One region of the Streptomyces sp. 3330 genome, then DNA from elsewhere that is predicted to be linked to it. Evidence: riboswitches for the same ligand, from Rfam matches in the RefSeq annotation. Region 1 holds a riboswitch; each other region holds the start of a gene.
The links. Region 1 has a riboswitch for thiamine pyrophosphate ahead of J2X68_RS21680 (thiamine ABC transporter substrate-binding protein). Riboswitches for the same ligand answer to the same signal wherever they lie in the genome.

Region 1 (9,935 bases):
GACACCCGCCCGGCCGACACCGCCCGTACCGGCGCGCCCGGCGCCGCCGCGAGGTCCACGCCCCGGTGGCCACGGGCGTACGGGCCGGCCGGGGGCTCCCAGCCCCGCAGCACCGCCGGACGGTCGCCCACCGGCCAGGCGCGGCCGATCGCCGGGACGGGCCGCGCCGGGACGGGCGGCCCGGGGAGCGCCCGGGCCCCCGTCGCGGCCTGCGGGGCCGCCCACGCCACCGTGGCCACCGTCATGACCGTCAGGATCGGCAGGACCGGCAGCAGGGCCGTGAATCGCTGTGCGTGCATGGCGACACCGTCCCGCGCTCCCGCGACCGCCGCCGGGGCCTGTGGATCACCCGGCGGTTGTGGACAGCGGCGTCACCCGGTGCTCCGCCGGTCCCGTACACTTCTTCTGGCGATCCGGGTCACCGGGTCGACTTCGCACGCCCCGGTATCGGGGGCCGGCCACGGTCGGTTCTCCGGTATCCGCGCCCCTCGGTCCTTCGTGGCTCGGCGCACCGCGGGCGTCAGGCGCGGGAGCCGTCCGGTCCCCGCGGCACAACCGAGAAACCCAAGGAGAACGGCCATGGCCGTCGTCACGATGCGGGAGCTGCTGGAAAGCGGCGTCCACTTCGGTCACCAGACCCGTCGCTGGAACCCGAAGATGAAGCGCTTCATCTTCACCGAGCGCAACGGCATCTACATCATCGACCTGCTCCAGTCGCTGTCGTACATCGACCGCGCCTACGAGTTCGTCAAGGAGACCGTCGCCCACGGCGGCACGGTCATGTTCGTCGGCACGAAGAAGCAGGCGCAGGAGGCCATCGCGGAGCAGGCCACCCGCGTCGGCATGCCTTACGTCAACCAGCGCTGGCTGGGCGGCATGCTCACCAACTTCTCGACCGTCTACAAGCGCCTCCAGCGCCTCAAGGAGCTCGAGCTCATCGACTTCGAGGACGTCGCCGCCTCGGGTCTGACGAAGAAGGAGCTCCTGGTCCTCTCGCGTGAGAAGGCCAAGCTCGAGAAGACCCTCGGTGGTATCCGCGAGATGTCCAAGGTGCCCAGCGCCGTCTGGATCGTGGACACCAAGAAGGAGCACATCGCGGTCGGCGAGGCCCGGAAGCTCAACATCCCGGTCGTCGCCATCCTCGACACCAACTGTGACCCCGACGAGGTCGACTACAAGATCCCGGGCAACGACGACGCGATCCGCTCCGTCACCCTGCTCACCCGTGTGATCGCCGACGCCGTCGCCGAGGGCCTCATCTCCCGTTCCGGCGTCGCCACCGGCGACAAGGGCGACAAGGCCGCCGGCGAGCCGCTGGCCGCGTGGGAGCGCGACCTGCTCGAGGGCGAGAAGAAGGCCGACGCGGAGAACGCCGACGCCGAGAAGCCGGCCGAGGCCGCCGCCGAGGCCCCCGCCGCCGAGGCTCCGGCCGCTGAGGCCGAGGCGCCCGCCGCCGAGGCTGAGGCCCCCGCCGCCGAGGCCGCTCCGGCCGCCGAGGGCGAGCAGGCCTGAGTCAGGCCGTAGGCCGTACGGCCGCCAGGTCGTCCGTACGGCCCTAGGGACGAAGTGACGGCGGGGGGTGCCGAGTGCACCGCCCGCCGTTCACCCACAGCCCCCCGATCTTCGAGACTTCGAACTCCGAGAGAGATTCACAGATCATGGCGAACTACACCGCCGCTGACGTCAAGAAGCTCCGTGAGCTCACCGGCGCCGGCATGATGGACTGCAAGAAGGCGCTGGACGAGGCCGAGGGCAGCGTCGACAAGGCCGTCGAGGCGCTCCGGATCAAGGGCCAGAAGGGCGTCGCCAAGCGTGAGGGCCGCTCCGCCGAGAACGGCGCCGTGGTCTCGATCATCGCCGACGACAACTCCTCCGGCGTCCTCGTCGAGCTGAAGTGCGAGACGGACTTCGTCGCCAAGGGTGACAAGTTCCAGGCCGTCGCCAACGCGATCGCCGAGCACGTCGCCAAGACCTCCCCGGCCGACCTCCAGGCGCTGCTCGCGTCCGAGATCGAGGCCGGCAAGACCGTCCAGGCGTTCGTGGACGAGGCCAACGCCAACCTCGGCGAGAAGATCGTGCTGGACCGCTTCGCGCAGTTCGCCGACGGCTTCGTGACCGCGTACATGCACCGCACGATGCCCGACCTGCCCCCGCAGATCGGTGTCCTCGTCGAGCTGGACAAGCCGAACGCCGACGTCGCCAAGGGCATCGCCCAGCACATCGCCGCCTTCGCGCCGAAGTACCTCTCCAAGGAGGACGTGCCGGCCGAGGTCGTCGAGTCCGAGCGCCGCGTCGCCGAGGAGACCACCCGCGCCGAGGGCAAGCCCGAGGCCGCCCTGCCGAAGATCGTCGAGGGTCGCCTCAACGGCTTCTTCAAGGACGCCACGCTGCTCGGCCAGCCGTACGCGCTGGACAACAAGAAGTCCGTCCAGAAGGTCCTGGACGAGGCCGGTGTCACCCTGAAGCGCTTCACGCGCATCAAGGTCGGCATCTGAGTCCGTGCCGCGATCGACGCTCCGGCCCGATAGGGTCGGACGCAGTCGTCCGGTACGCCGTCACGCGTGTGCGTGACGGACGACAGCAGATCTGACGAGGAGGCCATTGCCGCGCACGGGTTGGAACACCCCACCGGCAATGGCCTTCTTCGCATGTGCACCACGTGAAAGAGGCGGGATCTCCCATGACCACCAAGGCCCAGAAGAGCGACGACGGCAAACTACGCGGCCGGTTCATGCTGAAGCTGTCCGGGGAGGCATTCTCCGGTGGCGGGGGCCTGGGCGTCGACCCCGACGTGGTGCACAAGATCGCCCGTGAGATCGCCGCCGTCGTCCGGGACGGCGCCGAGATCGCGGTCGTGATCGGCGGCGGCAACTTCTTCCGCGGCGCCGAACTCCAGCAGCGCGGCATGGACCGGGCCCGCTCGGACTACATGGGCATGCTCGGCACGGTCATGAACTGCCTCGCCCTCCAGGACTTCCTGGAGAAGGAGGGCATCGACAGCCGCGTGCAGACCGCCATCACCATGGGCCAGGTCGCCGAGCCGTACATCCCGCTGCGTGCCGTGCGGCACCTGGAGAAGGGCCGCGTGGTCATCTTCGGTGCCGGTATGGGCATGCCGTACTTCTCCACCGACACCACCGCCGCCCAGCGCGCCCTGGAGATCGACGCCGAGGCGCTGCTGATGGGCAAGAACGGCGTGGACGGCGTCTACGACTCCGACCCGAAGACCAACCCGGCGGCCGTCAAGTTCGACGCCCTCGGGTACGGCGAGGTCATCACCCGCGACCTCAAGGTCGCCGACATGACCGCGATCACGCTGTGCCGCGACAACAAGCTCCCGATTCTCGTCTTCGAGCTTCTGACCGAGGGCAATATCGCTCGCGCCGTCAAGGGTGAGAAGATCGGCACGCTTGTGGGTGAGCAAGGCAGCCGGGCCTGACCGGTGGAACCCCGGTCTCGTACGACAACACCTGACCGGGCGACGGACCCTGGTCGGGGGATGGACAATGTCCTGCCGGTCGGGAACCGTGCAGGAAGAAGACGCGACGCAGCCGGCCGCCGCCTCCGCAAGGAACCGGAGCCGGGCCTACTCAAGACACGCAGGAGCAAGTGGTGATCGAAGAGACCCTCCTCGAGGCCGAGGAGAAGATGGAGAAGGCCGTCGTGGTCGCCAAGGAGGACTTCGCCGCGATCCGCACCGGCCGTGCGCACCCGGCGATGTTCAACAAGATCGTTGCCGACTACTACGGCGCACCGACGCCGATCAACCAGTTGGCCTCGTTCTCCGTGCCGGAGCCGCGCATGGCGGTCGTGACCCCGTTCGACAAGAGCGCGCTGCGCAACATCGAGCAGGCGATCCGCGACTCCGACCTGGGCGTCAACCCGAGCAACGACGGCAACATCATCCGAGTGGTGTTCCCCGAGCTGACCGAGGAGCGCCGCCGCGACTACATCAAGGTCGCCAAGGGCAAGGGTGAGGACGCCAAGGTCTCCATCCGCGCCGTCCGCCGCAAGGCCAAGGACGCGATCGACAAGCTGATCAAGGACGGCGAGGTCGGCGAGGACGAGGGCCGCCGTGCGGAGAAGGAGCTCGACGACACCACCGCGAAGTACGTCGCGCAGGTGGACGAGCTCCTGAAGCACAAGGAAGCGGAGCTGCTCGAGGTCTGATGAACGACTCTTCCTGGGGCTCACCGCCACACGCCGGGTCGCGGGCCGGGTACTGGGGGCCCGTCGACCAGGGGCCTGTCCAGGGGGCCGCCCCGGCGGGTCCCGCGTACGATGCGCCTGAGGCGCAGCAGACTCGCCCCATGCCCATCGTCCCCGACGTACCCGCGCACGGCGGAAACCAGGATGACGACCGGGGGGCCGCTCGGTCGGGCGGCCCCCTGTCCCCGGACCTGCCCTACGGCACCCAGCCGTACGGCGCCACCGCCCACGGCCACGACACACCGTCGGCACAGCCCCACGCGGCGGTGCCGCAGAATCCGGAGCCCATGCCCGACGCCTCTCACCCGGCGCCCGCACCCCAGAAGAAGAGTGCGGGCCGAGACCTGGGCGCGGCCATAGGGGTCGGGGTCGGGCTCGGTGTGGTGATCATCGCGTCGCTGTTCGTCGTCAAGGCCGTGTTCATCGGCGTGATAGCGATCGCCGTGGTCGTCGGTCTGTGGGAGCTGACCAGCAGGCTCCAGGAGCGCAAGGGCATCAAGGCGCCGCTCGTGCCGCTCGCGGTCGGCGGTGCGGCGATGGTCGTCGCCGGATACGCCCGGGGTCCCGAGGGCGCGTGGGTCGCCATGGCCCTCACCGCGCTCGCGGTGCTGGTCTGGCGGATGACCGAACCGCCCGAGGGCTACCTCAAGGACGTCACCGCCGGCGTCTTCGCGGCTTTCTACGTCCCGTTCCTGGCCACGTTCGTCGCCCTGATGCTCACCGCCGACGACGGGGCGTTCCGCGTCATGACGTTCCTGGTCCTGACGGTCGTCAGCGACACGGGCGCGTACGCCGTCGGGTGGCGCTTCGGCAAGACCAAACTCGCTCCGCGCATCAGCCCGGGCAAGACCCGCGAGGGCCTGCTCGGCGCGGTGTCGTTCGCGATGGTCGCCGGCGCGCTGCTGATGCAGTTCGTGATCGACGACGGCACCTGGTGGCAGGGCCTGCTCCTCGGCCTCGCCGTCGCCGCCAGCGCCACGCTCGGCGACCTCGGCGAGTCCATGATCAAGCGGGACCTGGGCATCAAGGACATGGGCACGCTGCTCCCGGGCCACGGGGGCATCATGGACCGCCTCGACTCGCTGCTGCCCACGGCTCCCGTGGTGTGGCTGCTGCTCGTCCTGTTCGTGGGCTCCGGCTGACCCACACCGCACCACCGGCTCACGCGGGCCCCCTCCCTGTGCGTACGGGGAGGGGGCCCGCTGTGTTGTGCAGTACGGGGCAGCACGGGGCTGGAATGCGCGGAGCTCGGGCCGCCGGGAGGTCAGTACTCGACTCTGCGCCGGAGCGGGCCGCGTCCGAGATCGCGGCGTATCTCGGATCTGAGCGTCTGCAGGGCTTCCGCGTAGGAATTCGAGGCCTGCATGTACTCCGGGCTGTGTGCGTCGTGTCCGGCCGCGACGGCATTGCGTTTGCTCCGCAACGTGATGAACAAGTCGTTGGCCATGTGGACGACCGGTTCCGGCGCCAGCAGGATGAGGCGACGGCCGGGGTCGATCGGACGAGACCCTCCGGGCGGGTGCGCATGCGGAAGCCGGTCCCACCGTCCGCCATCGCCGGTCGCCGCTGCTGAGAACCGAACGTGTGCGGCCACGGCGTGGCCGGATCGCCCCCTTGTGCACCCTTCGTGTACGTGTCACACAGTTCGGAGGCGGGACCTGGGGGAGGGAGCACTGCATGTCGGTGTTGGGTGGTTATCCGGTGGGGCCGTCGGCCTGGGCCGTCGAGCGGTTCGGGCGGCATGCCGGCGCACTGGCCGCTGCGGTCCCGGTGCAACTGGCCAAGGCGCACGGGAAGGCTCATGCCGCGCATCTCGCTGCGGGGTTGAAGAAGCGGAGTCCGTACGGTGTCGCCCTTGCGGGAGTGGTGCGCGAGAACCTCGCGGAAACGGCGCGGGAGCTGGGGGAAGCCGTGCGCGACGTGCGCGGATACGAGTACGCGGTGATCAACGATCACGCGCTCTTCCCCTTCCGGTACGCGGACAGGCCGAGGCCTCTGGACCGGGCCCGGTTGCCGGCCAACGCGTCGCCCACTCGGCACCGGCTGCTCCGGGCGCACGGACCGCAGCCTCCGGAAGCCCTGTTCGACATCGGCGAGGACCTGGCGACCGAGGAGTACCTGGGGCTGCACGAGACGTTCGAGGAGCTGGGGGCTTCCACCAGGCTGGTCTGCGTGTTCTTCACGGCCGACGCCGAGAACGGCATCCATGCCATCCACTGGGGGGACTCCCACCTCGAACCCGACCGCACCTTCACCTGGCCCTACAGGGAACAGCTTCAGGTCGCTCCCATGCAGCTGGAGTGAGGGGCGGTGACGCCGCTGCCTGGGCGTGGCCGGTCGGGGCCGACTGAGTCCCGGGCCGTCCCCGGGCCGTGCGAGGCCGACCAACGCTGACAGGGGATGCCCAAGGGTGACCACCCCCACCCCCCTCTGGCCTGGGCCCCCGGCGATGATCTGCCACACTGGTCGTGTTATGCCTGCACCCGGAGAACTCACTTTCGTCGCCCCCCGCGGAGCCAAGAAGCCGCCGCGGCATCTCGCCGACCTCTCGCCCGCCGAGCGGAAGGAGGTCGTGGCGGAGATCGGGGAGAAGCCCTTCCGTGCCAAGCAGCTGTCGCAGCACTACTTCGCGCGGTACGCGCACGACCCGGCGGAGTGGACCGACATCCCCGCCGGCGCCCGCGAGAAGCTGCGTGAGGCGCTGCTGCCGGATCTGATGTCGGTCGTGCGGCACCTGTCGACGGACCAGGGGACCACCCGTAAGACGCTGTGGCGGCTGTTCGACGGCACGCTCGTCGAGTCGGTGCTGATGCGCTACCCGGACCGGGTGACCATGTGCATCAGCTCGCAGGCCGGATGCGGGATGAACTGCCCGTTCTGCGCGACCGGGCAGGCGGGGCTGGACCGCAATCTGTCCACCGCCGAGATCGTGCACCAGATCGTCGACGGGATGCGCGCCCTGCGGGACGGGGACGTGCCCGGCGGGCCCGCCAGGCTCTCCAACATCGTCTTCATGGGGATGGGCGAGCCGCTCGCCAACTACAAGCGGGTCGTCGGCGCCATCCGCGCGCTCACCGACCCGGCTCCGGACGGGCTCGGGCTGTCGCAGCGCGGCATCACCGTGTCGACGGTCGGCCTGGTGCCGGCCATCCACCGGTTCTCCGACGAGGGCTTCAAGTGCCGGCTCGCGATCTCCCTGCACGCGCCGGACGACGAGCTGCGCGACACGCTCGTCCCCGTGAACACGCGGTGGAAGGTGCGCGAGGTGCTCGACGCCGGATTCGAGTACACCGAGCGGTCCGGGCGCCGGCTGTCCATCGAGTACGCGCTGATCCGCGACATCAACGACCAGGCCTGGCGTGGGGACCGGCTCGGGCGGCTGCTGCGCGGCAAGCCCGTGCACGTCAACCTCATCCCGCTGAACCCGACCCCGGGTTCGAAGTGGACGGCCTCCCGGCCCGAGGACGAGAAGGCGTTCGTCGAGGCGATCGCCGCGCACGGCGTGCCCGTCACCGTCCGGGACACCCGAGGCCAGGAGATCGACGGGGCGTGCGGTCAGCTCGCGGCCACCGAGCGGTAGTCTGACTCCCGGTATCAGGTATGACGTATCGGGTACCAGTACGTCCGTATCAGTACATCTTCATATTCCGACAGGGGAGCGCCACAGCGCTGAGAGTGCGGGAGAGTCCGCAGACCCTCTGAACCTTGCCCAGGTCATTCTGGGTAGGAAGTTCGGTCATCACTCAAGCTGTTGCGCCCTGCCCGGGGTGCCGGCGGAACCTTCCGCGGGCCCCCGGGCAGGGCCGCGTCTCTTCCTGGTCAACCCCAGGAGGAAATCCAGTGCACACCAGGACGTTCGTGGCCGCGGCCGTCGGTCTCGGCCTCGTCACGCTGTCCGCCTGCGGATCGTCGGACGACGGCGGTTCGGCGGCGAGCTCCAAGACCGTCACCCTCGTCAGCCACGATTCGTGGGCCGTCTCCAAGAGCGTGCTCGCGGACTTCGAGAAGAAGTCCGGCTACCGGGTGAAGGTCCTCAAGGACGGCGACGCCGGGCAGGCCGTCAACAAGGCGATCCTCACCAAGGACAACCCGCAGGGCGACGTCTTCTTCGGCGTCGACAACACGCTGCTGTCGCGCGCCCTGGACAACGGGCTGTTCCAGTCGTACGAGGCGAAGGGCGCGGACCAGGTCCTGCCCGCCTACCGGGCCGACCAGAAGAAGCACCGGGTCACGCCCGTCGACACCGGCGACGTGTGCGTCAACTACGACAAGGCGTACTTCACCGCGCACAAGCTGGCCCCGCCCGCCTCCTTCGACGATCTCGTGAAGCCCGCGTACAAGAACCTGCTGGTCACCGAGAACGCCGCCACCTCCTCGCCCGGGCTCGGCTTCCTGCTGGCCACGGCCGCCGCGTACGGCGACGGAGGCTGGGCCGACTACTGGAAGAAGCTGAAGGCCAACGGCGTGAAGGTCGTCGACGGCTGGGAGCAGGCCTACAACGAGGAGTTCTCCGGGTCCGCCGGCGGGAAGAAGGCGGGCGCCGACCGGCCGCTGGTCGTCTCGTACGCCTCCTCGCCGCCCGCCGAGGTGATCTACGGCGACCCCAAGCCGTCGACCGCCCCGACCGGCGTCTCCACCGGCACCTGCTTCCGCCAGGTCGAGTACGCGGGCCTGCTGAGCAACGCCGCCAACCCCGAGGGCGGCAAGGCGCTCCTGGACTTCCTGCTCACCGAGGAGTTCCAGCAGGACATGCCGCTCAACATGTTCGTCTACCCGGTGCGGGAGGGGGCCGCGGTCCCGGCCGAGTTCACGAAGTACGGGCCGCAGGCGAAGGACCCCGAGACGCTCGACCCGGCGAAGATCGCCGACAACCGTGACGACTGGGTCAAGTCATGGACCTCGCTCGTACTGAAGTGACCGCGCGCGCGGCCCGCGCGGGGAACGCGACACGGCTCGGGCTCATGGCCCTGCCCGTCGCGTTCTTCGCGGTCTTCTTCGCCTACCCGGTCGCCGCGATCGTCGCCCGGGGGCTCGGCTCCGACGGGGGCCGGCACGTCGGCCGGCTGTGGGACGTGCTCGCGCAGTCCGACATCCGGCACGTCCTGTGGTTCACCACCTGGCAGGCGCTGGCCTCCACCGCGCTCACGCTCCTGATCGCGCTGCCCGCCGCGTACGTCTTCGCCCGCCTGGAGTTCCCGGGCAAGCAGGTGCTGCGCGCCGTCGTCACCGTGCCGTTCGTGCTGCCGACGGTCGTCGTCGGCACGGCGTTCCTGGCGCTCGTCGGGCGCGGCGGGCTGCTCGACGACCTGTGGGGCGTACGACTGGACACCACGGTGTGGGCGATCCTGCTCGCGCACGTCTTCTTCAACTACGCGGTCGTCGTACGGACCGTGGGCGGGCTGTGGTCGCAGCTCGACCCCCGGCAGGAGGAGGCGGCGCGCATGCTCGGCGCCTCCCGCCTGACGGCGTGGCGCACGGTCACCCTGCCCGCCCTCGGGCCGGCCGTCGCGGCCGCCGCGCTGATGGTCTTCCTCTTCACCTTCACCTCCTTCGGCGTGGTGCAGATCCTCGGCGGCCCCACCTTCTCCACCCTGGAGGTGGAGATCTACCGGCAGACCTCCGAGATCTTCGACCTGTCCACGGCCGCCGTCCTCACGATCGTGCAGTTCGTGGCCGTCGGCGCGATCCTCGCCGTGCACGCCCGGACCGTGCGCGGGCGGGAGACC
Region 2 (9,935 bases), on a different contig from region 1:
GACGGCGAGGACAACGGCGGTCCGCACGTCGAGGGACCGCACGTCTACGCCGACGGGCTGGCCATCGCGATGGACGGCGGCGTGACGATGGCCGGAAAACTGCTGGTCCAGCAACTGCCCCTGGAGAGCTGAGTATTCCCCGGGCACTTCCCGGGCAGCTCCGGGGGCGGAAGTACCCCACCGAGGACCCTTCGGCGGCGGCGCAGGCCAGGGGCCAATTTCGGCAAACCCCCTGTCACCCCGGGCCGTCGCCGCTCTACCATCGGGTTATCCGTAGCAGGCTCCCCTCCGTTTCTGCCCGACGGCTCGTTGGCATGCGAGCCCCAAGCCCTACGGAGCATCGGGGGATGCAGATGAACAGCGTTCCGCAGCACCTGAACAGCGAGGACCGCCAGGAGTACGAGCGGATCCTCGACGAGGCGCTGCGCTCCGCCCCACACCACCCGGAACTGGCCGCGGTCGGACAGCGGCTCAACCCCGAACAACTGCGCACGATGGCGCTCAACGCCTCCGCACTCATCACGGTGGCCGCGGCGGCCGAGTACCAGCACTACGTGAAGGTCCGTGAAGAACTGCGCCACCCGGCGCCGTCCACCCCGTCGTCCGCGTCCGAGACCGGCTCCGCGGAGCCGGGCGCGGCCGCGATGGGGCTCGCCACCACCATGGGGGAGGCGGCCCAGGCCGCCGAAGCCGCCGGGGCGGGCGCCGTCGCCGCCGTCCTCACCCCCGTCCTGGCCGGAACCGCCGCGGTGATCTTCCTGCTCGTCGGCTACCTCCTCAGGGTGCTCGACCCCGAGCAGGGGTTCGCCCGGACCATGGTCACCGCCGGCTGGACGTTCGGGGCGGTGGCCGTGGCCGCGATGCTCGTCGCCACCGTCGCGCTGCTGCTCACCGCCCTGCGCAACCGGCCCTCCCTGGAGGCCGGACCGTACGGCGAACTGAGCGAGGAGGTCGACCAGGCCAGGGAAGCCTGGCGAGACGCCCTGCTGGAACGCGGCATTCTGCCGTTTCTCCAGGAGGCCCTCGCCGACCCCGGCACGGCGGCCGCCCTGCACGCCGACCCGGCGCCACCGGCCCCCACCGGCCGCCTTCCGAAGATCGGCTACGACCGCCCGGGCTTCAGCAGCCCGGACGACGGCCGCTCGACCGGCCCGCGCCCGAGCTTCAGCAGTCCGGACTACACCAGCCCGGACTTCGGCGGCCCGGACCACCAGCCGGACTAGGCGCTCGGCTTGCGCCCCCGCCGACCCCGCCGAGGGGAGCGCAAGCCGTACGCCGGGCGCCGGACGGCTCTCGCGGAGAGCCGCCCCACGGTTCCGTGCTGCCCCGCGGTGCTCGGCGTGCCGCCCAGCGCGGACCGAGGTCGCCGGGGGCCGACCCGTGGTCCGAAGCGTCCGTCCGGCCATCCGGCCATCCGGTCAGAGACCGGAACTGCCGGTCAGCGACCTGGAATTGTTCGTCCCGTCTTCCGGTGGCCCGGTGGCCCTGTCCTCGACTGCCCCGTCCTCCGGTCAGAGGATGCCCGCCCGGCCGGCCGCGGTGACCCAGCTGGGGAACTCGGACAGCAGCCGGTCGTACAACTCCTGGTCCGGAAGCGTGCTGATGTCGTCCACGGAGAAGAACCCGACGTTGTCGACGCGGCGTCCGGGCAGCGTGTCGAACCGTTCCAGGACCCCGTAGTTGGACCGGCCGAGTCCCACGAACTGCCAGAAGATCGGCTCCTCGACCGCCGCCCGCAGTTCCCGCTCGATCGCCGCGTCGCGGTAGACCCCGCCGTCGGAGAAGAACAGCACCAAGGTCGGGGCTGCCGCCGGATTCTCCCGGACAAACGCTCTGACCTGGGCAATCGCCTTCTGTTCCTCGTTCTGGATGCCGACCGAGCGCATGTCGACCTGGCCCGGCTCCATCCCCTTGCGGGGCTTCTTGCTCCGCCGGAACAGGCTGATCTCGCCCACCCGCACATGCAGCCGCAGCCACTCGGGGAGCTCGCCCAACCGCAGGTCGGGAAGGCGGGCGGCATCACTGGCGAAGGTCCAGGCCTGCATCTCGCCGTCGTCGTCGAGTTCTGCGGCCACCGCCGCCATGCGCTCCACGACGTCCGCCACCACACCCCGTGAGTACAGGAACGCCATGGACCCCGAGGCGTCGAGGACGAGCACGACCCGCGCGCTGATCCCCACCGCCCCCCGCTTGCTCAGGCTGACGGCGACCTGCTCCTTGCGCAGCGACAACCGCTTGCGCATGTCGACGGGAAGCCGCTCCTCCCCCTTGGTCAGCCGGGGACCGGACGACGGGCCGGTGGCCGGTGGGGTGATCGTCGGCGGGGCGGGCGGCGGCGGGGTGACGGTCGGTGGAGCGGTCGGCGGAGCGGTCGGCGGAGCGGTCGGCGGCGGGGTGACCGCAGCCGGAGGGACGGGCCACGAGGTGCCCGCCGGGCGGTTCGGTGGGACGGCCGCCGGGCGGTTCGGTGGGACGGCCGCCGGGCGGTTCGGTGGGACGAGGGTCTGCTCCGGCTCGTCGTCCACCGTGATCCCGAAGTCCGTCGCCACCCCCGCGAGCCCGGAGGCGTACCCCTGCCCGACCGCCCGGAACTTCCAGCGCCCCTCGCGCAGGTACAGCTCACCGGCGATGAACGCCGTCTCGGTGTCGGCCTGCATCTCGAAGCGGGCCACTTCGGAGCCCCCGTCCCCGCCCAGCAGTCTCAACGTCAGGCCGGTCACCTGTCCGAAGGTGCCGCCGTCCGCCGACGCGCACAGCACCACCCGCGTGATGGCGCTCTCCAGCGAGCCCAGCTCCACCTGGACGGTGTCGGTCGAGATACCGCCTTCGCTCCGCTTGCCGAGGTGGCGAACGGCGCCGGACGTGTGCTGCGGCTGGTTGTAGAAGACGAAGTCCCCGTCGTCGCGCACCCGTCCGTCCTGCGCCAGCAGCAGCGCCGAGGCGTCGATGTCCGGCCCACCGGCCCCCTCGGCCCAGCTGAGTTCGATCCGTACGTCCGGTACGTCGACCGGCAGATTGGCACCCTTGCTCAGGGATCGCGCTGTCATGCAGGCCAGTCTGCCGAGCGGACGCCCTGAGGCAACCGAACGAGCACGACACTTTCCTCCTGGACGACCGCGAAGAGCGTGCCGTCGGGCCGCGGCGCAGCGACCGGTGCCGGCGTGAGGCGGCCTCCGCGGGCATCACCCCGGCGCTCGGCCTGCACCTCGCTCGGGCCCCTCCGAAGCGCCTCCCCCGGGAGCGGCCATGCCGACACGGTGGCGGCGCCGTCCCCAGGGGTCGGACCTCGAGGACAGCGCCGGTCCGCGTACGTCAGTCAGCCAGCGGCAGGTACACCCGGTTCCCGCTCGCCGCGAACTCCCTCGACTTCTCCAGCATGCCCTCGGCGATCTCCTCCGCCGAAGCCCCCTCGGCCGCCCCGGCGCCGAACCGCTCGTTGATGCTCTGGCTGATCTTCATCGAGCAGAACTTCGGCCCGCACATCGAGCAGAAGTGGGCCGTCTTCGCCGGCTCCGCCGGGAGCGTCTCGTCGTGGAACTCCCGTGCCGTGTCCGGATCGAGGGCGAGGTTGAACTGGTCCTCCCAGCGGAACTCGAAGCGGGCGTCCGACAGCGCGTCGTCCCATTCCTGAGCGCCGGGGTGCCCCTTGGCGAGGTCGGCCGCGTGGGCGGCGATCTTGTAGGTGATCACGCCGGTCTTGACGTCGTCGCGGTTGGGCAGGCCCAGGTGTTCCTTGGGCGTGACGTAGCAGAGCATGGCCGTGCCCCACCAGGCGATCATCGCGGCGCCGATGCCGGAGGTGATGTGGTCGTACGCCGGCGCGACGTCCGTCGTCAGTGGGCCGAGCGTATAGAACGGAGCTTCATCACAGATCTCCTGCTGAAGGTCGATGTTCTCCTTGATCTTGTGCATCGGGACGTGTCCCGGGCCCTCGATCATCGTCTGAACATGGAAACGCTTCGCGATCCGGTTGAGTTCCCCGAGGGTCCTCAACTCCGCGAACTGCGCCGCGTCGTTGGCGTCCGCGATGGAGCCCGGACGCAACCCGTCGCCCAGCGAGTACGTGACGTCGTAGGCGGCGAGGATCTCGCAGAGTTCCTCGAAGTTCTCGTAGAGGAACGACTCCTTGTGGTGGGCGAGGCACCAGGCCGCCATGATCGAGCCGCCCCGCGACACGATGCCGGTCTTGCGATGGGCCGTGAGCGGGACGTACGGCAGGCGGACGCCGGCGTGGACCGTCATGTAGTCCACGCCCTGCTCGGCCTGCTCGATGACGGTGTCCTTGTAGATCTCCCAGGTCAGTTCCTCGGCCCGGCCGTCGACCTTCTCCAGCGCCTGGTACAGCGGCACCGTGCCGATGGGGACGGGGGAGTTGCGCAGCACCCACTCACGGGTCGTGTGGATGTTGCGGCCGGTCGAGAGGTCCATGACCGTGTCGGCACCCCAACGGGTCGCCCAGGTCATCTTGTCGACCTCCTCCTCGATGGAGGACGTCACCGCCGAGTTGCCGATGTTGGCGTTGACCTTCACCAGGAACCGCTTGCCGATGATCATCGGCTCGATCTCCGGGTGGTTGACGTTGGCCGGCAGGACGGCGCGGCCCGCCGCGATCTCCTCGCGGACGACCTCGGGAGAAACGTTCTCCCGGATGGCCACGAACTCCATCTCGGGTGTGATCTCCCCCCGGCGCGCATACGCGAGCTGGGTGACCGCCTCGCCGTCCCGCCCGCGGCGCGGCAGGCGCGGCCGCCCCGGGAAGACGGCGTCGAGGTTACGCAGACCGCCGCGCGGTGAGGTGTGCTTGATGCCGTCGTCCTCGGGGCGCACCGGCCGGCCGGCGTACTCCTCGGTGTCGCCGCGGGCGATGATCCAGTTCTCGCGCAGGGGCGACAGGCCCCTGCGGACGTCGGTCTCGACGAGCGGATCGGTGTACGGGCCGGAGGTGTCGTACAGGGTGACCGACTGCCCGTTGGTGAGATGCACCTGACGAACCGGCACACGTAGATCGGGGCGAGCGCCCTCGACGTACCCCTTGTGCCAGCCGATGGACTTCCCGGCCTCCGTGTCGTTCCCGTCGACCGTGCTGTCGCTGGTCGCGTTCTGCGTGAAGGCAGGCGTGCGTGCGTCCTTGTTGGTCATGAGACCTACTCCCTACGCCGGCATTACCCGGTAACAGGTTCGGCGGTCGACGCAGCGGCTACCGCCTGCCGACGTTTCATGTGAAACATCACTCGATTCGAGAGACGTTCCACGTGAAACATCGCGAAGACGGAGGTCAGCGCCCTCTCAGCCCGGTGCTCCGAGCTCCCGCGTGTGCAAAGGTTGGCTCCACGCTAGCGTCCTTTCTGGCGCGGTGAACAGAGGGCCCCTGTCGTTCTTGCGATGATCGGTCGGTGACCACGACACACCAGCCCCCGTATCCGCCGCCCGAGCCGCCCCGCCGACCGGGCGCCGCCGGTGGTCCCGGCAATGGCTCCGGAATCGGTTCTGGAAGCGGTTCCGAAAGCGGCCCCAGAGGCGACCGTGACTTCAACAGCGGTCACGACCAGCCCCGTAACCCCGACCGTGGGCCGGGCTACGCCGGTGGGCTCGGCGGACTGCGACGCGTCGGCACCGCCGGCACCGTCGGCACCCCCAGCGGTCAGGCACCCGGCTCGAGCGAACGCCCGCGCCCCGGGGCAGGGCCCGTGCCCGGTAGCGGACATCAGGACGGGCAGGGGCAGGGATACGGAAGCAGCGGGCAGGGGCAGGGGCAGGGGGCCGGGACCGACCCGGGTTACGGGAACAGCCAGGGATACGGAGACGGCCGGGGCTACTCGGACGGACCCGCCCTTCGCCAGGAGTACGGCCCTGACCGCGGTTCCGGCCCTCGTCCTGGCCCTGGCCCGCGTCCTGACTCGTTCCCTCACCCTGAACGTGGACCCGGCTCCGGCTCTGCTCCCGTCCCTGGTCCAGGCTTTGGTGACGGATACGACGCTGCCCACGAACACCGTCATGGGCACGGTCACGACGGTGGCGCCGGGAGCGGCACCGGCGGGGGCCACGGCGGCGGTCACGGCCACGGTCCGGGTGACGGACCTGGTCATGGTCCGGGCGACGGGCCCGCACCCGGTTCGGACTCCGGATCCGGCTCTGACGGCGGGCACGGGCACTCCCACGGGCACAGTCACAGCCACGGCCCTGCCGCCCCGGTGTCCCAGCACCTGCGCAAGGTCATCGCGGCCATCCTCATCCCGTTCGGGGCCGCGGTACTGGTGGGACTCGTGGTGCTGTGGCCCGGGGGAGCCCCGGCGCACGAGCGCACCGGAGTCGGCTTCGACCGGCAGACCCAGCAGGCCACGGTCACCAAGGTCGTGAGCGTGAGCTGCGCGTCGGTCAACGCCTCGGGCGACACCCCCACCGGCGACACCTCCACCGCCGAGGGCTCCTCCGCGCAGCAGCAGGCGAGCGGTACCTGCAAGCGCGCCACGATCCGGGTGGACACGGGCGACGACAAGGGCCGTACGTTCACCGAGATCGTCCAGCCCGACCAGACACGGCAGTTGGAGCAGGGCGAGAAGGTCGTGGTGGCCTACGAACCCTCCGCGCCGAAGGACCTCCAGTACTCGGTCACCGACGTGAACCGTCGCATTCCCATGGCGGTCCTGGCCATCATCTTCGCGGTCGCCGTCGTGGTCGTCGGGCGGCTGAGGGGCGTCATGGCGCTGGTCGCGCTGGCCATCAGCTTCATGGTGCTGAACTTCTTCGTCCTGCCCGCGATCCTCCAGGGGTCGAACCCGCTGGTCGTGGCGGTGGTGGGGTCGAGCGCCATCATGCTGATCGCGCTGTACCTCTGTCACGGGCTCTCGGCCCGCACCTCCGTCGCGGTGCTCGGCACGCTGATCTCGCTGCTGCTGATCGGCGTCCTCGGCTCGCTGTTCATCGACTGGGCCGCGCTCACCGGGAACACGGACGACAACACCGGTCTGATCCACGGCCTGTACCCGTCGATCGACATGAGCGGTCTGCTGCTGGCCGGCATCATCATCGGCTCTCTCGGCGTGCTCGACGACGTGACGGTCACGCAGACCTCGGCGGTCTGGGAGCTGCACGAGGCCAACCCCGCGATGGGCTGGCGGGGTCTGTACCGGGCCGGCATCCGCATCGGCCGCGACCACATCGCGTCCGTGGTCAACACGCTCGTCCTCGCCTACGCCGGTGCCGCGCTGCCGCTGCTGCTGCTCTTCTCGATCGCGCAGAGCAGTGTGGGCGCGGTCGCCAACAGCGAACTGGTCGCCGAGGAGATCGTCCGCACCCTGGTGGGCTCGATCGGTCTGGTCGCCTCCGTGCCCGTCACGACGGCCCTGGCGGCCCTGGTGGTCTCCGCCGACCGGCCGGGGTCAGGAAAGGCACCCGTGACGGCTCAGGAAGCCGTCCCAGCGGCCTCGGCGGGGGCCGCGGTCGCGGGCAGCGCACCGGCCCGGGGCGGACGGGGCAGGCGGCGCAAGCGCTGAAGGGGAGGACGCCCGGGTGGCGCCCGCGCGGGCCGACTCGGGCGCACGCCTCACCTCTCCCGGCAAGGCCGTGGCGCGCCCGCCCCACCCCATGAAGAAGCGTTACTGCACACCAGTGACCGCGCCGAAGCATCCACCGCCGCGCGTTTCGCCACCGCTCGCTTCCCGTGCATGTCAGCCGGCGCTCTGTTCCTCCGCCAGGATCCGGTCCAACGCCTCGTCCAGATGCGCGTCGAAATCGGCGAGAGCACCCTCCTGGCCCAAGGGGACCAGCTTGTCGGTGCGGTCGAGGAACGCCACGAGCGGGGCTGTCGAGGAGCGGAACAGCGCCTGGTCGCCGCCGACCTGAAGCCGGATCAGAACCTCCCCCAGCACATCGGGATCCACCGGCGAGACACGGACGTCCCCTTCGCCGCACGGTCTGCCCACCCCGTCGATGAGCAGCTCGCGCCCGAAAGCCCAGGTCACCGGGGCATCACCGGGCAGATGGAAGGTGAGGCGCACGGCGTAGGGATCGCACGACTCGTAACCCAGCTCCACCGGAATGCGGAACGAGAGCTCCTCGGACACGAGGAAGCTCATCATGACCTCTGCCTGTACTGCCTGTACGGACTCGCGCATCGCCTTACCCCGTCATTTGCCGCCGACTGGCCGGGAATGGACCTTCTGACACTGCACGCATCTTGCTGAACGTGCACAACAGATCACAAGGAGTGAGTTTTCAGATACTGATAGAGATCGCCAGCGATCCCAGCAGCCGGCCGATCTCGCTCTGTAGTTGCCGAGCCGCCGGCAGCAGACGGTCGGCGTGATGGGCGGGCAGGGAGATCGCCATCGTGGACGCCGTGGTGCCCACGGTGATCGGGACGGCGGCGCACACCGTGCCCAGCGCGTACTCCTGCCGCTCGACGACCGGTTCCATCCGCCGCATCCGCTCCAGGCGTCGCAACAGAGCGTGATTGTCACGCACGGTGTACGGCGTGATCGATTCGGCGGGATAGCGCTCCAGATGATCGCGGCGGGCGTCCTCGTCGAGCTGGGAGAGCAGACACTGGCCGATGGCGTGCGCGTGTCCGGTCTCGCCGAAGTCGGCCCACTCCTCGACCGCCGGATTGCCCGGGGTGTCGGACACGCACATGATCTCGATCTCGCCGTCGCGGTACCTGGCGTAGTACACGGGGACACCGATCGAATCGCGCCACTGGGCGAGGGTGTCGGCGACCGTGCTGCGACGTTTCTGCGCGGCTCCGCTCCTGCCGAGCCGCTCCGCCGCCTCACCGAGGAAGAACAGCCCCCTGTCCCGGCGCAGATAGCCCTCGTGCACGAGGGTGCGCAGCAGGTGGTAGGCGGTGGGCAGCGCGAGCCCGGTCTCCCGGGCGAGCTGTTTGGCCGGCGCCCCGTACTCGTGCTCCGCGACGGACTCCAGCAGCCGCATGGCGCGTTGGACGGAGCCGATCAGGGTGACGGCGGGGTGCGGATCCTCGGGGGTGGTCGGGTTCGGCGGGCGTTGCAGCGGGGGTGCGGCGGACCGCGGCCGTGCGGGGGGTGCGTACGGTTCTGCGGATGCGGTGTCAACCATGACCATGGGTCACTTCCGAAGCGCGAGGGGGGAGGTCCGTGCGGGGAACACGGGAGGGGGTGTGTGCGCCACTCGCGGGGGTTCGTCCCCGCGACGAGTTCCGGACTTTAATCGTCTGCCACCGCGTACAGACGAGCTGTCAGGGAAACTTCCCCCGGCCGAGGGAACAGGCGATTCCTGTTACCGCTCACCGGCCTCCCGCACCGCTCACCAGTCGCTGCGCGACGAGGAACTCGACGTGAACTTCCGGACGACGTAGATCAGTCCGCCGACCAGCGCGACGAAGACCAGCAGCTTGAAGAGCAGTCCGATCACGAACCCGACGACGCTGGCTATGAGACCGCCGAACACGACCAGGGCGATGACCGGCACCGCGACCCACTTCACCCACCACGGCATTCCCGCGAAGATCTCTCGCATCGCCCTGTCCTCATCCTCTTCGTTCGATGTCCGGCTCCCCTGTCGGGCCGGAGCGTTTCGATGTCCTGCCGCCGATGCTAGGTCCGAAGAGGGTGCCGACGGGGGCCTCACACCCCTTGTCCTCCCCTGACCGAACCCCTAGGGAACCCCGAGACCCCGGTCGACCGGCAGGCGGACCCGCTCGGACTGCGCGCCGGACGGGCACCGCGCAGCCGAGCTCAGGACCGCTCCGGGGGGCTCTGGACGGGGTCTGGGCGGGGTCTGGACAAGGTCTGGGCGGGGTCCTGATGCGGGCCCCGGGCGCTGGAGCTCAGCCCTCCGCCGGCGAGAACACGACCAGGACGCGAAGGTCCTCGCTGATGTGATGGAACTTGTGGGCGACGCCCGCCGGGACGTACACCACGCTGCCCCGCGCCACCTGCGTGGTCTCCAGACCGACCGTG
Region 3 (9,935 bases), on a different contig from region 1:
CGAAGTCGGGGGCGACGGCCTCGACCCGGCGCAGCGCGTTCCACAGGCTTCGCTCACCCTTGGGCGTCTTCGGCGCGTAGAACTCGAACGAGTACGTCTTCTTGCCGGTCGCCAGGATGTCGCGCACGGTACGCGCGCGGTCCGTCCTGGTGGATGCGGTTCCGAGGGCCATACCCGCAGGTTAGTCAGGGGTGGGCGGTCCCCCAACCCGATGCGGGAAATTTGCCCGCTTTGTCGACTTGTTGTCCACCCCTTGGACAGCCGTACCAGATTCCCCGGCCGCCTCCGCACGACCGGCCGGGACGGCGGGATCACGTCTCGCGGAGCCGATTCACGCCTCGCGGAGCCGCTTCGCGAACTCCGCCGCCGCGGCACCCGGGTCGTCCGCCTCCGTGATCGCCCGGACGACGACGACCCGGCGGGCGCCCGCCGCCAGTACCTCGTCCAGGTTGCCGAGGTCGATGCCGCCGATGGCGAACCAGGGCCGGCCGGTGCCGAGGGCGGCCGTGTGCCGGACCAGGCCGAGGCCGGGGGCTGGCCGGCCGGGCTTGGTCGGGGTGGGCCAGCAGGGGCCGGTGCAGAAGTAGTCGACGCCCTCCTGGACGGCAGCCGCCTCGGCTTCCGCCTCCGTGTGCGTGGAGCGGCCGATGAGCACGTCCTCGCCCAGGATCGCGCGGGCCGCGGGGACCGGCAGGTCGCCCTGTCCGAGGTGGAGCACGCCGGCCGCCGCCGCGTGCGCGACGTCCGCGCGGTCGTTGACGGCGAGCAGCCTGCCGTGCCGCGCGCAGGCGTCGGCGAACACCTCGAGGTGCTCCAGCTCCTCGGCCGCCTCGACGCCCTTGTCGCGCAACTGGACGATGTCGACGCCGCCCGCCAGGACCGCGTCCAGGAACTCCGGGAGGTCGCCCTGGCGGGTGCGCGCGTCCGTGCAGAGGTACAGCCGGGCGTCGGCCAGGCCGGTACGGGCGGTGTCAGGCATGGGAAAGTCCCCCCGGGGCGATGGCGTACGGGAGCGGGCGCCCCCGTACGCCGGGTGTGTCGGTTCGGCTGCGCGGGTCAGACGGCGAGCGCCTGGGCGCGGCGCTTCACCTCCGTGCCGCGATTCTCGCTCAGGGCCTGCGCGGGGGTGCCGGGCAGGCTCGGGTCGGGGGTGAAGAGCCACTCGAGCATCTCTTCGTCCGTGAAGCCGTCGTCCCGCAGCAGGGTCAGGGTCCCGACCAGGCCCTTGACCACCTTGTCCCCGTCGATGAAGGCGGCGGGGATGTGCAGCGCGCGGTTCTCGCCTCGGCGCACGGCGATGAGCTGGCCGTCCTTGATCAGCTGCCGGACGCGGATCACGTCGACATCCATCATGTCCGCGATGTCGGGCACGGTGAGCCAGGCGGGGACGAGAGCATCGGTCTTTGCGTCAATCTCGGTCACGGGAACAAGCCTGCCATCTGCCGCTGACAGTCGGAAACCGGGCCGGTCCGACCAGGCGGTCAGACCGCCGCCGTCGCGGCCTTCAGGGGCCTCGCCGGGTCCGCGAGGAGCCGTGGGTTCATGGGTGTGCCCGCCTGGATCAGCCGCTTTCCCTGGGCGAGGTCGCGCGCCCGGCCCACGGCCAGCAGGGCGACCAGCCGGTCGTCGCGCAGCCAGCACACCGACCAGGCCGGTCCCGCCGGGTCGCCGCGCCACAGGACGCGGTCGGCGTCGGCATGGTGTCCGGCGTACTGGACGAAGCGGCCGAACTGCTCGGACCAGAAGTACGGGACCGGGTCGTAGACGGCCAGGGGTTCGTCGGTGGCGGCGCCGACGATGTTCGCCGCGACCGTGCGCGGTCCCTGGAGGGCGTTGTCCCAGTGGTGCACGAGGAGTCGCTCGCCGTACCGGCCCGAGGGGAAGGAGGCGCAGTCGCCGACCGCGTACACATCGGGCACCGAGGTCCGCAGCTGGGCGTCGGCCACGACCTCGCCGTGGGCGCCGAGCGTGACGCCGGAGCCGGCCAGCCAGGCGGTGGCGGGGCGGGCGCCGATGCCCACGACGACGGCGCCGGCGGGCAGCCGGGTGCCGTCGTCCAGGACGACCGCACCGGGCTCGACGCGCTCCACGCGCGCGCGGGTGCGCAGATCGACGCCGCTGTCGGCGTACCAGGCGGCCATGGGGGCGGCGACCTCGGCGGGCAGCGCCCCGGCCAGCGGCCGGTCGGCGGCCTCGACCACGGTGACCGCGCAGCCGGCCTCGCGCGCGGCCGTGGCGAACTCGGCGCCGATCCAGCCGGCGCCGACGACCACGACGTCGTGCTGCCGGGCGAGCACGGGCCGCAGCCGCTCGGCGTCGTCCAGGGTGCGCAGCAGATGCACGCCGGGCACGCCCTCGGCGCCGGGCAGCCGGATCGGTTCGGCGCCGGTGGCGAGGACCAGCACGTCGTAGGGGACGGGTCCGGCCTCGGTGTCCAGCTCGTGGTCGGCGGGGCGCAGGCCGTCGACCTCGCGGCCGAGCACCAGCTCGATGCCGAGGCCCTCGAAGTCGACGTCGAAGGCGGAGCCCTCGGCGTTGCCGAGCAGGACGGCCTTGGACAGCGGGGGCCGGTCGTAGGGCTGGTGGGGCTCCGCTCCGATCAGCGTCACCGTGCCGTCGAAGCCCTGTTCCCGCAGCGCCACGGCCGTCTGCACCCCGGCCATGCCCGCGCCGACGACCACCACGCGCCGTCCGGCCGGGCCGCCCTGTTCCTGCCTCTGCTCGCTCACCTGATCACCTTAGGCGGCTGACGAAACGTCAGTCAGCCGTCGTGCGTCGTGACCTGCTCCACAACGCTGGTGCCGCTGCCCTCCTGCGACTCCCACGCCCAGCTCTCCTCGAGCCGCACCCGTCCGTCCGCGAGCTCCACGACCGTCGAGACGCAGCGCCCCGAGGACGTCGTCCCGTCGTGCTTGAGCTGTACGTACCGGAAGTCGAGCCGGTCTCCTTCGCGGGTACCCACCAGATGCCCGCGTACGACGTCGCCGCCGGCGTACTCCGCCCAGATCGCGCCGCCGCGTTCGTGGTACGTGAAGCGGGTGCGGGTGCCGACCTGGCCCGGGGCCTGGTCGGCGACGGGCGCGAGGACGAGGCCGTCCAACGAGCGGGGCATGACGAAAGGCTCCCTTACAGAGGCGCCGGAGCACGGGCTAGGGTGGCCAACGTAGAGCACACGCGGGAGTCCGGACGCACCGGGCTGAGAGGGAGGCTGGCGGCCTCCGACCGTCGAACCTGATCCGGGTCATGCCGGCGAAGGGAGGGGCTGGACGCCCATGTCGTCTTCACGTACGTCAGACGTCCTCGTCATCGGGGGCGGGATCATCGGCCTGGTCACGGCCTGGCGGGCCGCGCAGCGGGGCTTCGCCACGGCGGTCCTCGACCCGGCACCGGGCGGCGGGGCCGCCCAGGTGGCGGCCGGGATGCTGGCCGCCGTCACGGAACTGCACCACGGCGAGCAGACCCTGCTCGGCCTCAACCTGGCCTCCGCCCGCCGCTATCCGGACTTCGCGGCCGAGCTGACGGAGCTGACCGGGCACGATCTGGGCTACCGGCGCTGCGGCACGCTCGCGGTCGCGCTGGACTCCGACGACCGCGCCCATCTGCGGGAACTGCACGCCCTTCAGCAGCAGTCGGGGCTGGAGTCGGAGTGGCTGTCCGGGCGCGAGTGCCGGCGTCTGGAGCCGCTGCTGGCACCGGGGGTGCGGGGCGGGCTGCGGGTCGACGGCGACCACCAGATCGACCCGCGGCGGCTGACCGGGGCGCTGGTGGCCGCGTGCGAGCGGGCCGGGGTGGTCTTCCACCGGGCGCGGGCCGAGCGGCTGTCGGTCGCGGGCGGGCGCGCCACCGGGGCCGTCACGGCGGACGGCACGGCCCTGGAGGCGGGGCAGGTGGTGCTCGCGGGCGGCAGCCTGAGCGGACGGCTCGCGGGGGTGCCGCAGGACGTCCTGCCTCCCGTGCGGCCGGTGAAGGGCCAGGTGCTGCGGCTGGCCGTGCCGCCGCGGTACGCCCCGTTCCTGAGCCGGACCGTGCGGGCCGTGGTGCGCGGCAGCCAGGTCTACCTCGTCCCCCGGGAGAACGGCGAGCTGGTCGTCGGCGCGACCAGCGAGGAGCTGGGCTGGGACACCACGGTGACGGCGGGGGGCGTGTACGAGTTGCTGCGCGACGCCCATGAGCTGGTCCCGGGGATCACCGAGCTGCCGCTCACGGAGACGCGCGCGGGGCTGCGGCCCGGCTCCCCGGACAACGCGCCGCTGCTCGGGCCGACGGACCTCGCCGGGCTGCTGCTGGCCACCGGCCACTACCGCAACGGCGTGCTGCTGACGCCGGTGACGGGTGACGCGATGGCGCACGCCCTGGCCACCGGGGAGCTCCCGGACGAGGCCCGCCCCTTCACACCCCGGCGCTTCGGCGCCGCCGCACTCTCGGAGCAGCCCGCATGAACGCCCAGGGGAACACGCAGGAGAACACCCGGGACGACGGCCCGCGGCACGTCCGGGTGGACGCCCACGTGCACGTCTCGGTGAACGGGGAGCGGCGCGAGTTCGCCGCCGGCACGGCCCTCGACAGCGTCGTACGGTCCCTGACGCCGGCGCCCTCCGGGGTGGCCGCCGCGCTCAACGAGACCGTCGTCCCGCGCGCGCAGTGGCCGTCCACGGCACTGCGCGACGGTGACCGGGTGGAAGTGCTCACCGCGGTGCAGGGGGGCTGAGCCATGGCCGACGATCCCTTCGTCCTCGGCGGCAGGTCCTTCTCGTCCCGGCTGATCATGGGCACGGGGGGTGCGCCCAGCCTGGACGTGCTGGAGCGGGCGCTGGTGGCGTCCGGGACCGAGCTGACCACGGTCGCGATGCGCCGGGTGGACCCCTCGGTGCACGGTTCCGTGCTGTCGGTGCTGGAGCGGCTCGGCATCCGGGTGCTGCCGAACACGGCGGGCTGTTTCACCGCCGGGGAGGCCGTGCTGACCGCCCGGCTGGCGCGGGAGGCGCTGGGCACCGATCTGATCAAGCTGGAGGTCATCGCCGACGAGCGCACCCTGCTGCCGGACCCGATCGAGCTGCTGGAGGCGGCGGAGACGCTGGTGGACGACGGCTTCACGGTGCTGCCGTACACGAACGACGATCCGGTCCTGGCCCGGAAGCTGGAGGACGTGGGCTGCGCGGCGGTGATGCCGCTGGGCTCGCCGATCGGCTCCGGTCTGGGCATCCGCAACCCGCACAACTTCCAGCTGATCGTCGAGCACGCGCGCGTGCCGGTGATCCTGGACGCGGGCGCGGGCACCGCGTCGGACGTGGCACTGGCGATGGAGCTGGGGTGTGCGGGGGTGATGCTGGCGTCGGCGGTGACGCGGGCGAGGGAGCCCGAGCGGATGGCGTCGGCCATGCGGGCCGGCGTCGAGGCGGGAAGGCTGGCCCGGCTGGCCGGACGGATGCCGCCCCGGTACTTCGCGCAGGCGTCCTCGCCGGTGGAGGGCCGGGCCGTGCTGGACCCCGAGCGCCCGGCGTTCTGACCGCCCGCGCGGCTACCGTCCGGTCTTCGGATACGGGGGTCGCGGGACCCGTGGGTTGCGTCACAGGTCGGCTCCAGTCGCGCTGCGATCCCGGCGGAACCGGCGGAGGTGTCAGCGGCGGCTCGTAGACTCACCTGCGTGGACACGACCCTTCAGGACCCTCTGGTCGGGCAACTGCTCGACGGCCGGTATCGCGTAGAGGCGCGGATCGCGGTCGGCGGGATGGCCACGGTCTACCGGGCCGTGGACACCCGCCTGGACCGCGTGCTCGCGCTCAAGGTGATGCACCCGGCGCTCGCCGCCGACGGGGCGTTCGTCGATCGGTTCATCCGGGAGGCGAAGTCGGTCGCCCGGCTCGCGCACCCGAATGTCGTCCAGGTGTTCGATCAGGGCGCCGACGGGTCGTACGTCTATCTGGCCATGGAGTACATCGCCGGCTGCACGCTGCGTGACGTGCTGCGGGAGCGCGGCGCGCTCCAGCCGCGAGCCGCGCTCGACATCCTGGAGCCCGTGCTGGCCGCGCTCGGCGCCGCGCACCGGGCCGGGTTCGTGCACCGGGACATGAAGCCCGAGAACGTGCTGATAGGGGACGACGGGCGGGTCAAGGTCGCGGACTTCGGTCTGGTGCGGTCCGTCGACACGGTGACCAGCACCACGGGGGCCGTGCTCGGCACGGTCGCCTATCTCGCCCCCGAGCAGATCGAGCAGCCGGGCGCCGCCGACCCCCGCGTCGACGTGTACGCGTGCGGGGTGGTGCTCTACGAGATGCTCACCGGTGAGAAACCCCACGACGGCGACTCCCCCGCGATCGTGCTCTACAAGCACCTCCACGAGGACGTCCCGCCGCCGTCCGCCCTCGTCCCCGGGATGCCGTACGAGCTGGACGAGCTGGTGGCGTCGGCCACCGCCCGCACCCCCGAGGTCCGGCCGTACGACGCCGTGGCGCTGCTCGGGCAGGCACGGGAGGCGCGCGCTCCGCTCACCGAGGAGCAGCTGGACGCGATGCCGCCGCAGGCGGTCTCCGCCGGACACGACAACGCCGAGGACCGCACGAGCGTGATCCCGCGCTCGCTCACCGTGCCCCGTCCGCTGCCCGTCGACGACGACGCCGACGACGGCGAGGATCCGCTGCACCGCACCTCGCGCTTCCAGAGCGGGCCGCCCCTGCCGCCCCGGCGCCGTTCCGCACGGCCCCGGCGCGGGGTGCTCGCGCTGGTCGCCGCCGTCCTGCTGGTGTTCGGCGTGGGCGCCGGTGTCTGGTACATCAACTCCGGTCAGTTCACCAAGGTCCCCGCGGTGCTGACGCAGAAGGAGGCGGAGGCCAGGACCCGGCTGGAGGCCGCCGGCCTCGAGGTCGGCAAGGTGCGCCACCAGCACAGCGACACCGTGAAGCGCGGCACCGTGATGGACACCGACCCCGATCCGGGCGCCCGGATCCGCAAGCACGACTCCGTGACGCTCACCGTCTCCGACGGCCCGGAGATCGTGAAGGTGCCGGACGTGGCGGGCTCCCGGCTGGACAAGGCCGAGGAGCTGCTGAAGTCGGACGGCCTGGAGCCGGGCCTGGTCACCCAGGAGTTCAGCGAGGACGTCATCAAGGGCTTCGTGATCAGCACCGACCCGGAGGCGGGCGCGAAGCGCCGCGCCGGCGCCGCGATCGCGATCGTGGTCAGCAAGGGCAGCCCGGTCGACATCCCGGACGTCACCGGCGACAGCGTGGACGACGCCAAGGCCGAGCTGGAGGAGGCCGGTCTGAAGGTGAAGATCGCCACCGAGCAGGTCACCTCCGAGTTCGACAAGGGCCTGGTCGCGACGCAGACCCCGGAGGAGGGCAGCGAGGCCGCCGAGGGCGACACGGTGACCCTGACGCTGTCCAAGGGGCCGGAGATGGTCGAGGTCCCGGACGTGGTCGGCGCGAGCGTCGACGACGCCACGTCGCTCCTGGAGCAGTCCGGCTTCAAGGTCGAGGAGGACCGGGGGCTGCTCGGGCTCTTCGGCGACACCGTGAAGAGCCAGTCCGTGGACGGCGGCGACACGGCGCCCAAGGGATCGACGATCACGATCACCATCCGCTGACCGGGCGGGTGCCGGAGCGGTGTGCGGGGCATGACACCCTGAACGGGTGAGTTCTCGAGCCCCTCTCCCCTCCCGCAACCCGGTCGGCGGCCACGTCCCCGTGGCCGGCGGTCTGCACGACGTGGGCATGTCGTACGCGCAGGACCTCGGCGCCGAGACGGTCCAGGTCTTCGTCGCCAACCCGCGCGGCTGGGCCACTCCGGTCGGCAACCCGCGACAGGACGAGGCCTTCCGGGAGGCGTGCGCGGCACGGTCGGTCCCCGCGTACGTCCACGCGCCGTACCTGATCAACTTCGGCTCGCACACCGAGGCGACCGCCGAGAGGTCGGTGGAGTCGATGCGCCACTCACTGCGCCGCGGGCGGGAGATCGGCGCGCTGGGCGTGGTCGTCCACACCGGGAGCGCGACGGGCGGGCGGGACCGGTCCGTGGCGCTGAAGCAGGTGCGGGAGTACCTGCTGCCGCTGCTGGACGAGCTGACCCACGACGACGACCCGTTCCTGCTGCTCGAGTCCACCGCAGGCCAGGGCGCCTCGCTCTGCTCCCGGACCTGGGACTTCGGGCCGTACTTCGAGGCGCTGGACGCCCATCCCAAGCTGGGCGTCTGCCTCGACACCTGTCACATCTTCGCGGCCGGGCACGACCTGACCGGCCCGGCCGGCATGCACCAGACCCTCGATCTGCTCGTGGAGACGGTCGGCGAGGGGCGGCTGAAGCTGATCCACGCCAACGACTCCAAGGACGTGGTCGGCGCGCACAAGGACCGGCACGAGAACATCGGCGCGGGGCACATCGGCGAGGACCCGTTCCGGGCGCTGATGACCCACCCGGCCACCGCCGGCGTGCCGCTGATCATCGAGACGCCCGGCGGCAAGGAAGGGCACGCGGCGGACGTGGAGCGCCTGAAGAAGCTCCGCGACGGCTGACGCCGCCGTACCGGGGGGATCAGGACCCCGCGGGGATCGGGTCCGCGCGGGGATCAGGCTCCCGGGGGGCTCAGAGTTCCGGGCCGTCGCCCGGTCCCTCCTGGTACGAGTAGCGCTGTTCCCGCCAGGGGTCGCCGACGTTGTGGTAGCCGCGCTCCTCCCAGAAGCCGCGGCGGTCGGCGGTCATGTACTCGACGCCGCGGACCCACTTGGGGCCCTTCCAGGCGTAGAGGTGCGGAACGACCAGCCGCAGCGGGAAGCCGTGCTCGGCGGTGAGCAGCTCGCCGTCCTTGTGGGTGGCGAAGATGGTGCGCTCGGCGGCGAAGTCGGACAGGCGCAGGTTCGAGCTGAAGCCGTACTCGGCCCACACCATCACATGGGTGACGTTCGGAGCGGGCGGGGCGCTCTCCAGGATGGTGCGGGCCGGGATCCCGCCCCACTCGGCGCCCAGCATGCTGAACTTCGTCACGCAGTGCAGATCGGCCACGACGGACGTGTACGGAAGGGCCGTGAACTCCTCGTGGTTCCAGCAGCGCTTCTCACCGTCGGCGGTGGCGCCGAAGACCCTGAACTCCCAGCGCTCGGGCCGGAACTTGGGCACCGGGCCGTAGTGCGTGACGGGCCATCCCCGCTGGAGTCGCTGCCCCGGCGGAAGCTCGGACACTGCTTCTTCTCCAGATTCGCGCTCCACCGGCTGACCCATGACTCCATCCTGACAGACCCTGGACGGTGCACATGACCAGCCATGACCGGGCATATCCCGAATCGGGCATCTGCTACTAAGCATGCACTAACTTACTAAGTGCGCACTTACTGGACGATCTTCCCCGCCGGTGCAATCATTCGGCGGCAGCCTCCCCGTTCCTCACCCCGATTCCCCATGCGGAAGGAGCCTCTGCGATGCAGGGCGACCCCGAGGTCATCGAGTTCCTCAACGAGCAGCTCACCGGCGAGCTCACGGCGATCAACCAGTACTTCCTCCACGCCAAGATGCAGGAGAACTTCGGCTGGACGAAGCTCGCCAAGTACACCCGGCACGAGTCGTTCGACGAGATGAAGCACGCCGAGGTGCTCACCGACCGGATCCTGTTCCTGGACGGGCTGCCGAACTACCAGCGGCTCTTCCACGTACGGGTCGGGCAGACGGTCAAGGAGATGTTCGAGGCCGACCGTCAGGTCGAGGTCGAGGCGATCGACCGGCTGAGGCGCGGGATCAAGGTGATGCGCGAGAAGGGCGACATCACGTCCGCCAACATCTTCGAGTCGATCCTCGAGGACGAGGAGCACCACATCGACTACCTCGACACCCAGCTCGAACTGGTGGAGAAGCTCGGTGAGGCGCTGTACCTCGCGCAGCTGATCGAGCAGCCGGAGAGCTGAGGCCCTCTGCCTAGGCGGCTTCGCCGAGGTCTTCGAACTCCTCGACCC

Region 2: linked by a shared signal. The riboswitch ahead of thiC (phosphomethylpyrimidine synthase ThiC) and the one ahead of J2X68_RS21680 (thiamine ABC transporter substrate-binding protein) in region 1 are both predicted to bind thiamine pyrophosphate.
Region 3: linked by a shared signal. The riboswitch ahead of thiO (glycine oxidase ThiO) and the one ahead of J2X68_RS21680 (thiamine ABC transporter substrate-binding protein) in region 1 are both predicted to bind thiamine pyrophosphate.

The regions. Positions count from the first base shown of each region.
Region 1 covers NZ_JAVDVA010000012.1:206,157-216,091, forward strand. Annotated here, with positions in the region: gene J2X68_RS21640 (M23 family metallopeptidase) at 1-299, opposite strand, end outside; gene rpsB (30S ribosomal protein S2) at 580-1,512, shown strand; gene tsf (translation elongation factor Ts) at 1,659-2,495, shown strand; gene pyrH (UMP kinase) at 2,681-3,439, shown strand; gene frr (ribosome recycling factor) at 3,613-4,170, shown strand; gene J2X68_RS21665 (phosphatidate cytidylyltransferase) at 4,170-5,351, shown strand; gene J2X68_RS21670 (hypothetical protein) at 5,887-6,513, shown strand; gene rlmN (23S rRNA (adenine(2503)-C(2))-methyltransferase RlmN) at 6,683-7,789, shown strand; TPP riboswitch at 7,852-7,957, shown strand; gene J2X68_RS21680 (thiamine ABC transporter substrate-binding protein) at 8,050-9,126, shown strand; gene J2X68_RS21685 (iron ABC transporter permease) at 9,102-9,935, shown strand, end outside.
Region 2 covers NZ_JAVDVA010000010.1:91,579-101,513, reverse strand. Annotated here, with positions in the region: gene J2X68_RS18610 (metallophosphoesterase) at 1-132, shown strand, start outside; gene J2X68_RS18605 (hypothetical protein) at 348-1,223, shown strand; gene J2X68_RS18600 (VWA domain-containing protein) at 1,512-3,047, opposite strand; gene thiC (phosphomethylpyrimidine synthase ThiC) at 3,313-5,139, opposite strand; TPP riboswitch at 5,132-5,321, opposite strand; gene J2X68_RS18590 (YibE/F family protein) at 6,192-7,493, shown strand; gene J2X68_RS18585 (SsgA family sporulation/cell division regulator) at 7,668-8,114, opposite strand; gene J2X68_RS18580 (IclR family transcriptional regulator C-terminal domain-containing protein) at 8,215-9,078, opposite strand; gene J2X68_RS18575 (DUF5326 family protein) at 9,280-9,492, opposite strand; gene J2X68_RS18570 (cupin domain-containing protein) at 9,803-9,935, opposite strand, start outside.
Region 3 covers NZ_JAVDVA010000001.1:10,806-20,740, forward strand. Annotated here, with positions in the region: gene metF (methylenetetrahydrofolate reductase [NAD(P)H]) at 1-172, opposite strand, end outside; gene thiE (thiamine phosphate synthase) at 332-979, opposite strand; gene J2X68_RS00060 (Rv2175c family DNA-binding protein) at 1,057-1,422, opposite strand; gene J2X68_RS00065 (FAD-dependent oxidoreductase) at 1,482-2,729, opposite strand; gene J2X68_RS00070 (hypothetical protein) at 2,762-3,112, opposite strand; TPP riboswitch at 3,165-3,275, shown strand; gene thiO (glycine oxidase ThiO) at 3,273-4,439, shown strand; gene thiS (sulfur carrier protein ThiS) at 4,508-4,708, shown strand; gene J2X68_RS00085 (thiazole synthase) at 4,712-5,506, shown strand; gene pknB (Stk1 family PASTA domain-containing Ser/Thr kinase) at 5,645-7,582, shown strand; gene J2X68_RS00095 (deoxyribonuclease IV) at 7,629-8,507, shown strand; gene J2X68_RS00100 (sulfite oxidase-like oxidoreductase) at 8,578-9,210, opposite strand; gene bfr (bacterioferritin) at 9,408-9,887, shown strand; gene J2X68_RS00110 ((2Fe-2S)-binding protein) at 9,898-9,935, opposite strand, start outside.